DNA from 3 places in the Mesorhizobium sp. DCY119 genome. Region 1 is predicted to be linked to each of the others. Evidence: predicted binding sites of a transcription regulator. Region 1 holds the regulator's gene; each other region holds the start of a gene.
The links. Region 1 encodes LexA, which represses DNA repair genes until DNA is damaged. Its sites were predicted from a motif close to TGTTCNNNNTGTGTTCNG; they were not measured.
Positions count from the first base shown of each region.

Region 2: a site for LexA is predicted at 2,027-2,044, ahead of uvrA (excinuclease ABC subunit UvrA). Genes of this name have one in related genera too.
Region 3: a site for LexA is predicted at 2,502-2,519, ahead of DZG07_RS04500 (helicase-related protein). Genes of this name have one in related genera too.

Region 1 is NZ_CP031834.1:2,963,154-2,968,301, forward strand. Features, by position in the region: gene moaC (cyclic pyranopterin monophosphate synthase MoaC) at 1-96, shown strand, start outside; gene glp (gephyrin-like molybdotransferase Glp) at 97-1,302, shown strand; gene lexA (transcriptional repressor LexA) at 1,476-2,195, shown strand; gene DZG07_RS14440 (hypothetical protein) at 2,216-2,824, opposite strand; gene DZG07_RS14445 (hypothetical protein) at 2,809-3,273, opposite strand; gene gltX (glutamate--tRNA ligase) at 3,469-4,890, shown strand; gene gltA (citrate synthase) at 5,071-5,148, shown strand, end outside.
Region 2 is NZ_CP031834.1:2,817,867-2,823,014, reverse strand. Features, by position in the region: gene ssb (single-stranded DNA-binding protein) at 40-567, opposite strand; gene DZG07_RS13755 (dual specificity protein phosphatase family protein) at 778-1,368, opposite strand; gene uvrA (excinuclease ABC subunit UvrA) at 2,197-5,118, shown strand.
Region 3 is NZ_CP031834.1:943,522-948,669, forward strand. Features, by position in the region: gene DZG07_RS04485 (acetyl-CoA C-acetyltransferase) at 1-1, shown strand, start outside; gene phbB (acetoacetyl-CoA reductase) at 155-877, shown strand; gene aqpZ (aquaporin Z) at 984-1,673, opposite strand; gene DZG07_RS04500 (helicase-related protein) at 2,670-5,148, shown strand, end outside.

The DNA of each region.
Region 1 (5,148 bases):
ATGGCCAAGGCCGTCGATCGCGGCATGGTCATTTCCGGCATCAGGCTGGTCCAGAAGACCGGCGGCAAATCCGGCGACTACCGGGTGGACGCATAGATGGCACTCCTTCCGGTCGCCGAGGCCCTACAGCGACTGCTAGATGGCGCCGGTCCCGGCAACGCGGAATCCGTAGCGTTGGCCGAGGCTGCCGAGCGCGTGCTGGCCGAACCTGTACGAGCGCTGCGCACGCAACCGCCGTTCGACGCATCGGCCATGGATGGATATGCGGTGCGCAGTGCTGACGTCGCCAATGTCCCGGCAACGCTGCACGTTATCGGCGAAGCTCCGGCTGGGCGGCGCTTTGCCGGCAAAGTAGAGCCGGGTCAGGCCGTCCGCATCTTCACGGGAGCGCCGATGCCGGATGGTGTCGATACCATCGTCATTCAGGAGAACACCCGAAAGCTCGATGGCAGAACCGTAGAGGTCACCGAAACGGTGGATGCCGGTCGCCACATAAGGCGCCGGGGCCTCGATTTTTCCACAGGCGACCTGCTGCTGGACAAAGGCAGGGTCCTGGACGCGGGTGCGCTTTCGCTTGCAGCCTCGGCCAACCACCCTCGCCTTCCCGTCGTGAAAAAGCCGCTGCTGGCGATCATCGCCACCGGCGACGAGCTTTTGCCGCCGGGCAGCGAACCAGGCCCCGACCAGATCATCGCCTCGAACAGCTTCGGCGTGGCAGCGATCGCCGAATCGGTTGGCGCAAGGGTGCTCGACCTCGGCATCGCGCCCGATCGCAAGGAGGCCATCGCGGCGCTGATCAAGCGAGCCATGGAGGCCGGCGCAGACGTGATCGTGACTCTGGGCGGCGCATCCGTCGGCGATCACGACTTCATCCACGACGTTTTGACCAGCGAAGGCGTAAAGCTCGATTTCTGGAAGATCGCTATGCGGCCCGGCAAGCCGCTGATGTTCGGCCGACTCGGGCACACCCGCTGCATCGGCTTGCCCGGAAATCCGGTGGCGAGTCTTGTCTGCTCGCATCTGTTCCTGAAGCCGCTGCTGTCGCGACTTGGCGGGCGGCACCATGTGTCTGATATCCATGAGGCTTTCCTCGGCGCAGCAATGCAGGCCAACGATCTGCGCCAGGATTATGTGCGCGCCGTTCTTCGAGACGACGATGCCGGGCTCGTAGCGACGCCGTTCGAGATCCAGGATTCCTCAATGCTGAGGACATTCACCGAGGCCAATGCGTTGATCATCCGCGAACCTTTTGCGCCGGCGGCCGAGGCTGGTGCGCCATGCACCGTCCTGAGGATTCGCTAGGTCAGGCCTATCGATCGGCACATATCCGATCGACTGGTTCCAATATCGGCGCGTTCGCGTATTGTTTCCAGTACCTTAAGATATTCATTAAAATTTAAACGGTTGCAGAACACAAATGGAACAGATAGTGTTTGTTCTGGTTTTGTTTTTGGTTTGATTCTTCGGGGGTGGCCATGCTGACGCGCAAGCAACACGAGCTTCTAATGTTCATCCACGAGAGGATGAAAGAAGCGGGAATCCCGCCTTCCTTCGATGAAATGAAGGAAGCGCTCGATCTGGCATCGAAATCCGGCATCCACAGGTTGATCACTGCTCTTGAAGAGCGCGGGTTCATTCGCCGGCTACCGAATCGCGCTCGCGCACTCGAAGTTCTCCGCCTGCCCGACTCCATGGCCCCCGGGCTGGCACCGCAGCGCGCGAAATTCTCGCCGAGCGTCATCGAGGGCAGCCTAGGTCGACGCCCCCCGGAACCTGCGCGCGGCCCTGTAGCCGGGAATGATGATGTCGGCTCCGCCGTTTCGATCCCCGTAATGGGCCGGATCGCTGCCGGTGTGCCGATCGAAGCCATCCAGCACAAGACGCATTCAATCTCCGTGCCGCCGGAGATGATCATGGGCGGCGAGCACTATGCGCTTGAAGTCAAAGGCGATTCGATGATCGAGGCCGGTATTTTTGACGGCGACACGGTGATCATCCGCAATGCCAATACGGCAAACCCCGGCGAAATCGTCGTTGCGCTGGTAGATGAAGAGGAAGCCACGCTCAAGCGCTTCCGCCGCAAGGGCGCTTCCATTGCGCTGGAAGCCGCCAATCCAGCCTATGAAACGCGGATTTTCGGACCTGACCGTGTGAAGGTCCAGGGCAAGCTGGTGGGATTGATCCGGCGTTATTGACGACACGCGGCAGCGCCTGACTATGGTTTGGCGCTTCGCGAATTTGAGTATCTCGACTTTTTTAACTGATTGTTCGCCGGCTTACTTTCTCTCCGCTGATAAGGCGGCAGTCCTCTCGCCTCTCGAGAAAATGCTCGTTGTGTATGCCAGGGGCGGTATGGTTGTGTCAGCGCGAAACGAATTTCGGCACGACGATCCGAAATGTCGCCATAGAGATAGACGGCGGCGCTGCCGAACTTGGCCAGTTCGCGCTTGGTGACAACCAGCGGGACGGCGTCTTCGCAGACATCCTCGGCAGTCGCGTCGTCGATCACGATGAGGCTGGCATAGTCGCACGCGCGTCGCGCGGAACGCCAATCGGCAGCGTGAGCGATGATTGCGCCCGATCTGTGCGTCGCCAGACACAGACCGTTATGGCAATCGAAACCAGCAGCGAGCGAGTTCACCGGCTTTTCGCGAGATTGTCCCGACGAAACGGCCGTATCGCTTGATGCAAGGTCGGCCGCTTCAATTTCCGCGGAATCATCGAAGGACGCGTCGGTTGGTGAATTACGGCGCCCAGCCCGGCTCGACCTTTTCTTGCCGGCATCATTGATCGTATCGACCGGCTTGATCAGATATTCCGACAACAGCGCCCGCTTCCAGTTTTCGATGGTGAATTCGTTCGGCCGACGACGCAGATCAACACCCCCACCGCCGCAAAACGGAACAACTGTTGATGCGAAGGCAGCAGCAAAAGCAAAGCTGACAGGACGGCGCTGCCACCAAACATCGGCAGGAAATCCGGCTCAGCCTCGAGCCCGTAATAGATGATGGCACCGAGCGCCAGAAACACCGGAACGAGAAGAAACGGCGTGCCGCGCTCAAGTTCCAGGACGATTGCCGACGCGAAGGAGCGCGTGGCGCGTGCGCGCGACGGGACAACCTGAAGCTTCTTGCGCCAGGCTGCCGGCAGAAGCGGCGGTCGAGATTTCCAAGGTGCCAGCGGTGTCGGAGCCGGTTCGGCTGATGGTAATCGCGAGGGAGGCGAAACAAGCGGCGCGTCGAGCGGATAGGCAAATTGCGCCCGCTCGCTCACCTCGCCTGTGGATGTCTCGCGCGCCATCCAGGTTTCCCCAATTCGGGGCCTGGCCGGCGCGCGCGCACCTCGCGCCGTTCTCGGCTTGCCCCTGCCCCTTGCACCCCTGACCAGCCATGCTACATGAACGCTACCAAATTGCCATGCGTGCCATCTTCGGCTCTCGCCGGCCCGTCCCTGCCTTCTGGAAATCCTATGTCCGACACAGTCATTACCCGCTTCGCCCCCTCGCCCACCGGCTATTTGCATATCGGCGGCGCCCGCACGGCCCTGTTCAACTGGCTCTATGCGCGCCACACCGGCGGCACGATGCTGCTGCGCATCGAAGATACCGACCGCGAGCGTTCCACGGATGCGGCGACCGCAGCTATCCTGGACGGCCTTGCCTGGCTCGGTCTGCACTGGGAAGGCGAGCCGGTATCGCAGTTCGAGCGCGCGCCGCGCCACCGCGAGGTAGCGGAGGAACTGGTGCGCGCCGGCAAAGCCTATTATTGCTACGCCTCGCCCGAGGAGCTTACGGAAATGCGCGAAAAGGCCCGCGCCGAGGGCCGCCCGCCGCGCTACGACGGCCGCTGGCGCGACCGCGATCCTTCCGAGGCACCGGCCGGGGTGAAGGGTGCGATCCGCATCAAGGCGCCTGCCGAAGGCGAGACGATCGTGCGCGACCGCGTGCAGGGCGATGTTCGCTTTCCCAACAAGGATCTCGACGATTTCATCATCCTCCGCTCGGACGGCAACCCTACCTACATGCACGCAGTCGTGGTCGACGACCACGATATGGGCGTCACCCATATCATCCGCGGCGACGACCACCTGACCAACGCTGCGCGCCAGACGGTCATCTACAACGCCATGGGCTGGGATGTGCCTGTCATGGCGCATATCCCGCTGATCCACGGCGCGGACGGCGCCAAGCTTTCGAAACGCCACGGCGCGCTCGGCGTCGAGGCTTACCGCGCCATGGGCTACCTGCCGGCGGCGTTGCGCAACTATCTCGTCCGCCTCGGCTGGAGCCATGGCGACGATGAGGTGATGTCGCTCGACGACATGATCCGGTGGTTCGACATCGATGACGTCAACAAGGGTGCGGCGCGCTTCGACTTCCAGAAACTGGAGGCGCTGAACGGCCTCCATATGCGCAAGATGGACGACGCAGATCTGCTCGACATCTTCATTGCGACGCTGCCTTACCTTGAGAATGGCGCGGCGATTTCCGAGGGGCTGAACGAAGACCGCAAGAAGCAGCTTCTGGCAGCACTGCCCGGCCTGAAAGAGCGCGCCAAGACATTGGTCGAGCTCGCTGACGGTGCGGCATTCCTGTTTGCCGCGCGCCCGCTTGCGATGGACGAGAAAGCTGCCGTTCTGCTCGGCGAAAAACCGCGCACGACCTTGCGTGGCGCGCTGGACGCTCTCAAAAATGTGAATGACTGGAATGCGGCCACGACAGAGGCTGCGATCCGCGAATTTGCCGTCGCCAACGAGCTGAAACTCGGCGCTGCAGCGCAGCCTTTGCGAGCCGCCTTGACCGGAAAAAGCACCTCTCCCGGCGTGTTTGACGTGCTTGCCGTGCTGGGTCGCGAAGAAAGCCTGGCACGCATTTCGGATCAAATCGATTAAGGCGTTCTGGCCTCATCGACGGGCATTGAAACCCGTCTGCTGCGGTGCAACATTAGCATCACTGCCTAACTTGGCACGCCTTGAGAAATGCGATAGCAAAAGCGCGCATTTCGATATGCCTTACATATTGCGTTGCAAGAAACCGCGTTTGACGCGGGATGGAAACGAAGGGAGTTTGCAATGACCGAATCGACAGCGAAACTGGAATTTGGCGGCAAAACCCACGAGTTCAAGGTGCGAAGTGGCTCCGTCGGACCA
Region 2 (5,148 bases), 150 kb from region 1:
GGTTCGCGGGAGCGTTGAACGCCCCCGCGAAAAAGTCACTCAGAACGGGATTTCGTCGTCGAGATCGCGTGACGAACCACCGCCACCGCCGCCTCGGTTTCCACCACCGCCGCCACCGCCACGGTTGAAATCATCGTTCGGGCCGGACTGGCCGAAATCCGATCCACGGCCACCGCCGCCGCCATAGCTCACCTGCCCGCCGTCGCCGCCCTGCCCGCGCGCGTCGAGCATCTGCAATTCGCCGCGGAACTTCTGCAGCACGATTTCGGTCGTGTAGCGCTCATTGCCGGTCTGGTCCGTCCATTTGCGGGTCTGCAACTGACCCTCGACATAGACCTTCATGCCCTTCTTCAGATACTGCTCGGCGACCTTGGCGAGGTTGTCATTGAAGATGACGATATTGTGCCACTCGGTCTTTTCCTTGCGCTCGCCGGAATTCTTGTCGCGCCAGCTTTCGGAGGTGGCGACACGAATGTTGACGACCGGCTCACCCGAGTTCAACCGCCTGATTTCCGGATCCGCGCCGAGATTACCAACCAGAATGACTTTATTGACGCTACCCGCCATGACACCGCTCCGCGCTTATCCTAACAAAATCGGCAAATTTGCCGGTACACCTTAGCCCATAGACACCATCCCGGCCACAACGGGGATGAAATTCAGGCTCTGTCCACAAGTTGTTTGTTCTCATTTTGTTCTATACAGCAATTCACCGTATTTCAAGCGCCGCCATCCGATTTCACGTCTTTTTCAACCGAAAGCCGCAATTATCGAAACTTAGCTGCTGGGTTGAGCGGATGCGGCACCAAATGCCTCCAAAGTCAGGTCCATGGCGTAGGTACGGCTGAAAGGCATCGAAAAATGCCCGTACCTGATTGAAAGCTGGCGCGCCGCCTCTTTGATATCTACACCGCTGACCGCGGCCAGATAGAGCGCCGAAACCAATCCGCTGCGATCAGCGCCCGACTGACAATGAACGAGCAGCGGTTTCCTCGCCTGGCGCATTATCGCAACAAGCCTGGCGATCTCCTTGCTGTCCATCTCGGTGATCGAACTGACGCGAAAATCGATCTGCTTGATCCCGAGCTTCGCATTTTCCGCCTTCTCCGCTTCGTACCATGCGAACCCATCATGCGGCCCCCTAAGGTTGATGACGGACTTTACGCCGTATTTATCGGCGTATTCTTGCAGCTGGCGCGGCGTCGGCTGCGCTGCGCGATAGAGTTCGCCGGGCACGACCGTATGGAAATTTCCGGAAAGCTGCAGATCGCAAAGGAATGCACCAAGCGCCAACAGAGGCAGTGCGAGAGCCGCCGCAATCCAGGCACCCGCCCGCACAGGCACTGACCGCTTCCCAAACACCGTCATACTCAAGGCCTCGCGAAACCGGGCGATGCCTCGTCTTGATGAAAAAGGACGTCGGCATTGGCGAGCGCCATTTCCTCAGCGATTGCGGCAAATCGCGGTTAGCCGTGAGGCGGCACGGCGGCGGAGATTTGTTATTGTGGCGTCAAACTGCGTTTTCGACGGGATGTCTGTCGGGATCATGAAAACAGCCTCGCCGCTCATTCAAGAGCGGTCGAGGCTTTGATGACATTTTTGCCAACTGCCGGGAGTGTTTTACCGGCTTTGCTTTCGGATGCTACGCGGCTTCAGCCAACGATCCGACTAGTGGTCTCTGATTTTCTTTTTTGGGGACGGCAGGTCACAGTCTGCCGGGCAAGCCCGGGCACTTATGCCTGGCGCGGCTCCGCGCATTTGCAGAGCCATTTGGGACTGTCAGGTGGGGTCATACCTCGCTCCTCTGTCAGTTTCTCCAAAGTCTTCCAAAGCGCTTATTCGCTGGTTTGCGGCGTCTCGCAAACCGCCTACCGGCTGCGAAGAACATCGAAGGATGCTCGGCTCCAGATGACATAGGAAGTCTGCTCCTTCGATTTTTCGGCGTCAACCGCGCGAAGCCTTGCCGGCAAAAATGTGATCGGCCTGTAACAAAGCCATATGGCTTATGCACAATATGTCAGGAGCGTGTTCGGCCTTTGTTCTTTTCGCTTGCTCCCCGCGGGCAAAGGCGGCTAAACCCTGCTGACGGAGAGGGTTGGGCGTCCCTCGACAGAGCGGCAAAAATACCTACATGACGGGATGGCCGGACAGACGGGCCAATCCAACAGTTTTCTTGAATTGAGGCGGCGGACCGGCATGGCCGATCATAAATATCTTTCCATTCGCGGTGCGCGCGAACACAATCTGAAAAACATCGATCTCGACCTTCCCCGGGATTCGTTGATCGTCATGACCGGCCTCTCAGGCTCGGGCAAGTCGTCGCTGGCGTTCGACACGATCTATGCCGAGGGCCAGCGCCGCTATGTCGAGAGCCTTTCGGCCTATGCGCGTCAGTTCCTCGAGATGATGCAGAAGCCGGATGTCGACCAGATCGACGGTCTGTCTCCAGCTATCTCGATCGAGCAGAAGACGACCTCGCGCAATCCGCGCTCGACGGTCGGAACCGTCACCGAAATCTACGACTATATGCGTCTGCTGTTCGCGCGCGTCGGCGTTCCCTATTCGCCGGCGACGGGTCTGCCAATCGAGAGCCAGACGGTTTCGCAAATGGTCGACCGCGTGCTGGCGCTGGAAGAAGGCACGCGCCTGTTCATCATGGCGCCGATGGTGCGCGGCCGTAAGGGCGAGTACCGCAAGGAACTGGCCGAGCTGCTGAAGAAGGGTTTTCAGCGCGTCAAGGTCGATGGCGTCTTCTACGAGATCGCCGATGTTCCGGCACTGGACAAGAAGTACAAGCACGACATCGATGTCGTGGTCGACCGCGTCGTCGTGCGCGGCGATCTGGCAACGCGCCTGGCAGATTCCATCGAGACGGCGCTGAAGCTCGCCGATGGGCTGGCCGTCGCCGAATTCGCCGACAAACCGCTGGACGCCAGCCAGACCGGCGAGGATTCCGTCAACAAGTCGAAGAACGAGACGCATGAGCGCATCCTGTTCTCCGAAAAATTCGCCTGCCCGGTTTCCGGCTTCACCATTCCGGAGATCGAGCCGCGGCTTTTCTCCTTCAACAATCCGTTCGGCGCCTGCCAGGCCTGCGACGGCCTGGGCAACCAGCGCGCCATCGACGCCAGTCTGATCGTGCCCGACGACAATGTCTCGCTGCGCGACGGCGCCGTCAGCCCATGGGCTAAATCGACCTCGCCCTATTATTCGCAGACGCTGGAAGCGCTCGGCAAAGTCTATGGCTTCAAGCTCGGCGACAAGTTCAAGGACCTGACGGCTGAAGCGCAGGAAGCGATCCTGCGCGGCACCGGCGAGCGCGAAATCGCCTTCACATATGACGATGGGCTTCGCTCCTACAAGACGACGAAAACCTTTGAAGGCGTCATCCCGAACCTTGAGCGCCGCTGGAAGGAAACGGAATCGGCCTGGATGCGCGAGGAGATCGAGCGCTTCATGTCGGCCACGCCCTGCCCGACCTGCAACGGCTTTCGCCTGAAGCCTGAAGCGTTGGCGGTGAAGATCGCCGGCAAGCACATCGGCGAGGTCACGGCGCTGTCGATCCGCAAGGCCAATGGCTGGTTCGAGGACCTTCCGGCCTCGCTCAACGACAAGCAGAACGAAATCGCGGTGCGCATCCTCAAGGAAATCCGCGAGCGCCTGCGCTTCCTCAACGATGTCGGCCTCGATTATCTGACCATGGCACGAAATTCGGGCACGCTGTCGGGCGGCGAAAGCCAGCGCATTCGCCTGGCCTCGCAGATCGGCTCGGGCCTCACCGGCGTGCTCTATGTGCTCGACGAGCCGTCTATCGGCCTGCACCAGCGTGACAATGCCCGCCTGCTCGACACGCTCAAGCACCTGCGCGACCTCGGCAACACGGTCATCGTCGTCGAGCATGACGAGGACGCCATCCTGACCGCCGATTATGTCGTCGATATCGGCCCTGCCGCCGGCATCCATGGCGGCAATGTCATTGCCGAAGGCACGCCGGCCGAAGTCATGGCCAACCCCAATTCGATCACCGGCAAATATCTCACCGGCGAGCTCGAAATCTCCATGCCGCGGCATCGTCGCGAGATGAAGAAGGGCCGGCGCATAAAAATCGTCGGCGCGCGCGGCAACAATCTGAAGAACGTCACCGCCGAAATCCCGCTCGGCACCTTCACCGCCGTCACCGGCGTTTCGGGCGGCGGCAAGTCGACCTTCCTGATCGAGACTCTGTTCAAGGCCGCCTCGCGCCGCATCATGGGTTCGCGCGAGCATCCGGCCGATCATGACCGCATCGAGGGGCTGGAATTCCTCGACAAGGTCATCGACATCGACCAGTCGCCGATCGGGCGCACGCCGCGGTCGAACCCGGCGACCTATACCGGCGCCTTCACGCCGATCCGCGACTGGTTTGCCGGCCTGCCGGAAGCCAAGGCGCGCGGCTATGCGCCCGGCCGTTTCTCCTTCAACGTCAAGGGCGGCCGCTGCGAAGCCTGCCAGGGCGACGGCGTCATTAAGATCGAGATGCACTTCCTGCCCGACGTCTACGTCACCTGCGACGTCTGCCACGGCAAGCGCTACAATCGCGAGACGCTGGACGTCACCTTCAAGGGCAAGTCGATCGCCGACGTGCTGGAAATGACGGTCGAGGAAGGGGTCGAGTTCTTTGCCGCCGTGCCGGGCGTGCGCGACAAGCTGGAAACGCTGGCCAAGGTCGGCCTCGGCTACATCCATGTCGGCCAGCAGGCCAACACGCTGTCCGGCGGCGAGGCGCAGCGCATCAAGCTCGCCAAGGAACTGTCGCGCAAGGCCACCGGCAAGACGCTCTACATCCTCGACGAGCCGACAACCGGCTTGCATTTCCATGACGTGGCAAAGCTTCTTGAAGTGCTGCATGAGCTCGTCGACCAGGGCAACACGGTCGTCGTCATCGAGCACAATCTCGAAGTCATAAAAACCTCCGACTGGGTGCTCGACCTCGGCCCCGAAGGCGGCGACGGCGGCGGCGAACTGGTTGCCTCAGGCCGTCCTGAAGATATCGCCGAAGAACCGCGCAGCTACACCGGACATTTTCTCAAGGAGCTTTTGGGGCGGCGTCCGGGCCGGAAGGCTGAGGCGGCGGAATAGAACACGCGTATCAAGCGAGTAGTCGGAAAG
Region 3 (5,148 bases), 2.0 Mb from region 1:
GGAATCTAGGGGAATAAGAGAATAGGGCAGTAGGGGAGTAGGTGGAAGTAAACAGTAAGCGATTAGCCTCAGAGTGAATGCCACTCCTTGCTTCCCCTACTGCCTTACTCCCCTATTCCCCTACTCCCATAAAAAATAAGAGGAGGAGCACTTCATGACCAGAACAGCACTCGTCACCGGGGGATCGCGTGGCATCGGGGCGGCGATCGCCGTTGCGCTGAAGAATGCGGGCTACAAGGTTGCCGCCAATTATGCCGGCAATGACGAAGCGGCGCAGAAATTCACCGCCGACACCGGCATCAAGACCTACAAATGGTCGGTCGCCGACTACGACGCCTGCGAGGCCGGGATAAAACAGGTCGAGGCCGATCTCGGGCCGGTCGATGTTCTGGTCAACAATGCCGGCATCACCCGCGACGCACCTTTCCACAAGATGACGCGCGACCAGTGGCGCGAGGTCATGGAAACCAATCTCAACGGCGTCTTTAACATGACGCATCCGCTGTGGAACGGCATGCGCGAGCGCAAGTTCGGCCGCGTCATCACCATTTCCTCGATCAACGGCCAGAAGGGCCAGTTCGCGCAGGCGAATTATTCGGCGGCCAAGGCCGGCGATATCGGCTTCACCAAGGCGCTGGCGCAGGAAGGCGCGCGCGCTGGCATCACCGTCAACGCCATCTGCCCCGGCTATATCGCGACAGACATGGTCATGGCGGTGCCGGAAAAGGTGCGCGAGTCCATCATCGCGCAGATCCCGGTCGGCCGGCTCGGCGAGGCCGTCGAGATCGCGCGCTGCGTGGTGTTCCTGTCATCCGACGATGCCGGCTTCATCACCGGCTCGACGATTACCGCCAATGGCGGGCAGTATTTTGTGTGAGGTTGGGTGCTGCCACGTCGCCAGAGGCATGGCTGACGACCGTTGATGTTGGCAAAAAAGAAAACGGCGCCCGAGGGCGCCGTTTCCGTTTGATCTGCCGCAAAAATCACTCGTCGCCGAACAGCGACTTGTGGGCGATGCCGGCGAGGATGGCGCCGACGATCGGGGCGACCCAGAACAGCCAGAGCTGCTGCAGCGCCCAGCCGCCGACGAACAGCGCCGGACCGGTGGAGCGCGCCGGGTTGACCGAGGTGTTGGTCACCGGGATCGAGATCAGGTGGATCAGGGTCAGCGCCAGGCCGATGGCGATCGGCGCAAAACCTGCCGGAACGCGTTTCGTCGTGACGCCGAGGATGATCATCAGGAACATGAAGGTCAGCACGATTTCGATGACAAGGGCTGCACCCATCGAATAGCCGCCCGGCGAATGCTCGCCATAGCCGTTCGATGCGAAGCCGCCGGAAAGCGAGAAATCCGCCTTGCCGCTGGCGATGAAGTACAGGATCGCCGAGGCGACGATGGCGCCGATGACCTGGGCGATGACATAGGGGACGAGATCCTTGGCCGGAAGACGCCCGGCCACGGTGAGGCCGACGGATACGGCCGGATTGAAGTGGCCGCCGGAAATCCCGCCCACGGCATAAGCCATGGTGAGGACCGTCAGGCCGAACGCAAACGCAACGCCAAGAAAACCAATACCGAATTGGGGGAAAGCGGCGGCAAGAACGGCGCTGCCGCAACCGCCGAAGACGAGCCAGAAAGTACCGAGGAACTCGGCGAAGAGACGTTTGGACATGGTAATACCCTCCTAGTACCAATGACCTAGAAGATTCACGAAATCGGGCACAACGCAATGGCGAGACATGCGGTGGGGCCTGCCACTTCAACGATTGTCACAGCTATTTACGTTGGGGCAGCCTTTGCGTTTGCAAAGCTGTGCCGGAACGGGGCATTTTGGTTAATTCCCGCCGCCCGGTCGGCATGCCGGAGCGACGCCGGCAGGGGATAATTGTGCCTCGCCGGACAAGCCTCACCATATGCTGTGGTGAACAAACCGGGAAACGACCGCCATCAGCGATTCGTCGCTGCTTCGTTCTTCCTTTGAGCGGAACGTTAACGGAAATGCTCGCCGCGGGACGCTCCATGGTCATTTCCGCTTAAGCATCTTTACGAAAGCCTTAATGCACGAGCCGCGCCTTCGGCCGGGCAAGTGGTGCGCCGGGTAAAGGTTAACAACAGTAGCGAAAAAGGCGTAGTCGGGTGAATACGCGTTCCTGCATGTGGATGCTGAATCGCTGTCAAGTCCCACATGTTGCGTCGAACAAACCGTGAATCCAGCTAAATCAGTGATTCGTCGCCGATTCGTTCCGTGTTTGGCCGGAACGTTAATTTCGGGACACGCGAGGTCGGATGTTCTCGATGTGAAATTCTATAAAATATAATAAATTCAATCTGTTAAACGTTTCTGGCACCATCCAGCCGGCAAAAGGTTAATGCCGAGGGACGAATCCCGAGCCTGTCGAATTTCAGCGATTCAGCATGTGGTGAGATTCGCCGTGACTCAGGCTACATGTGGGGGTGAACAAAAGCTGAATCTGCTGGAGTCAGCGATTCGTAGCCGATTCGTTCCAGACTCGTTCCACCTCTTAATTTTCGCGAAAATTCAGGCTTTCGTTTCCGCGCCCAAGTGCCTATCTGTCGAAACGAACGTGCTTGCCCGGAAATTGCCGCGATAGCCGGCCAGTCGGGTCTTTCGCGACAAACCGCGCCAGAAAGGCCGCCACCGCCGCCGATGAACATTCATCCCAAACAGAATGACCCGCTCGTGCTTTCCGGCCGCGACGTGACGGCCGTGCTCGGGCCGACCAACACCGGCAAGACGCATCTGGCGATCGAGCGCATGGTGGCGCATGAAAGCGGCATCATCGGCCTGCCGCTGCGGTTGCTAGCGCGCGAGGTCTATGGCCGCGTCTGCGACAAGGTCGGTGCTGCCAAGGTGGCGCTCGTCACCGGCGAGGAAAAGATCCTGCCGCCCGGCGCCAAATATTCGGTCTGCACAGTCGAGGCGATGCCGCGCGAGACCAATGCCGCCTTCGTCGCCATAGACGAGGTGCAGCTTGCCGGCGATCTCGAGCGCGGCCACATCTTCACCGACCGTATCCTGCATCTCAGGGGCCGGCAGGAGACGCTGCTGCTGGGCGCTGCCACCATGCGTGGCATTCTGGAGCGGCTGCTGCGGGGCGTTTCGGTGGTCACCCGGCCGCGCCTGTCGCATCTCGCCTATGCCGGTTCCAAAAAGCTGACGCGTCTTCCCCGGCGCTCGGCCATCGTCGCCTTCTCGGCCGACGAGGTTTATGCGATCGCCGAACTGATCCGGCGCCAGCGTGGCGGTGCTGCCGTCGTGCTCGGAGCGCTCTCGCCGCGCACCCGCAATGCGCAGGTGGCGCTCTACCAGTCCGGCGACGTCGATTACCTCATTGCAACCGACGCTATCGGCATGGGCCTCAATCTCGATGTCGACCATGTCGCCTTCGCCCAGAACCGCAAATTCGACGGTTTCCAGTTTCGCGATCTTACCGCTGCCGAGCTTGGCCAGATCGCCGGCCGTGCCGGGCGGCATCTGCGCGACGGCACTTTCGGCGTCACCGGCCAGGTCGATCCGCTTTCAGACGAGCTGATCGAGAAGATCGAAGGGCATGAGTTCGACCCGGTGAAGGTGCTGCAGTGGCGCACGTCGCAGTTCGATTTTTCGAGCCTTGATGCACTCAAGCGCTCGATCGAGACGACAGCGCCCGTCGAAGGGCTGACGCGCGCCTTGCCGGCAGTCGATGCGCAGGCGCTGGAGCAATTGTCGAAGGATGCCGACATCCGCGCGCTGGCGACAAGCCGCGACCGCGTCGCGTTGCTGTGGGAGGTCTGCGCGCTGCCGGACTATCGCCGCATCGCGCCGGCGCAGCATGCCGACCTCATTTCCTCGATCTTCGTCGATATCGCCGATCGCGGCCATGTCGACGAAAATTACATGGCCGAACAGGTGCGCCGCGCCGACTCGACCGAGGGCGATATCGACACGCTTTCGCACCGCATCGCCCAAATACGGACGTGGACCTATGTTTCCAATCGGCCTGGCTGGCTTGCCGATCCGGCACATTGGCAGGAAAAGACGCGGGAAATCGAAGACAGATTGTCGGATGCGCTGCATGAACGGTTGACGAAACGCTTCGTAGACCGCAGGACTTCCGTCCTCATGCGCCGCCTTAGAGAAAATACAATGCTTGAAGCCGAAATAAGCCCAACCGGAACGGTCCTCGTCGAAGGCCACCATGTCGGGGAATTGCAGGGGTTCCGTTTCACCGCCGACCAGAGCGCGGCCGGTGAGGATGGCAAGGCCATCAAGGCGGCAGCGCAAAAGGCGCTCGGCGTCGAGTTCGAAACGCGCGCGGATCGCTTCTCGGCCTGCGCCAATGGCGATCTCGCGCTTGGTTCCGACGGCACGCTGCGCTGGATCGGTGCGCCGATCGGCACGCTGGTGTCGACCGACGACGCGCTGCGCCCGCGCGTCATCCTGCTTGCCGACGAGCAACTGACCGGCCCGGCACGCGACAAGGTCGCCGTGCGCGCCGAACGCTTCGTCAATTTCCAGATCGATACGCTGCTCAAGCCGCTGCTCGATCTGAAGAACGCCGAGCAGCTTTCCGGCATCGCGCGCGGCATCGCCTTCCAGCTCGTCGAGAATTTCGGGCTGATCAACCGCCGCGATATCGCCGACGACATCAAGACGCTCGATCAGGAAGGCCGCGCCGGCCTGCGCCGTCTCGGCGTGCGCTTCGGCGCCTACCATGTCTTCGTGCCGTCGCTGCTGAAGCCTGGTCCGGCCGGGCTGGTGACGCTGCTGTGGGCGCTGAAGAACGACGGCAAGGACAAGCCCGGCTTCGGCGACGTGGTTCATGCGCTGGCTGCCGGCCGCACCTCGGTTGTCATCGACCAGACATTCGACAAGGCGTTCTACAAGCTTGCCGGTTTCCGCAATCTCGGCCGCCGCGCCGTGCGCGTCGACATTCTCGAGCGGCTGGCCGATCTCATCCGCCCCGCGCTGGCCTGGAAGGCCGGCATCGGCGTGCGGCCTGATGGTGCGTTCGACGGCAGCGCCTTCCTGGTGACGCCGGCGATGATGTCGATCCTCGGTGCTACCGCTGACGACATCGAGGAAATCCTGAAGGGTCTCGGCTACCGTGCTGAGCCGAAGCCGGCCGTCGAGGTCAAGGCACGGC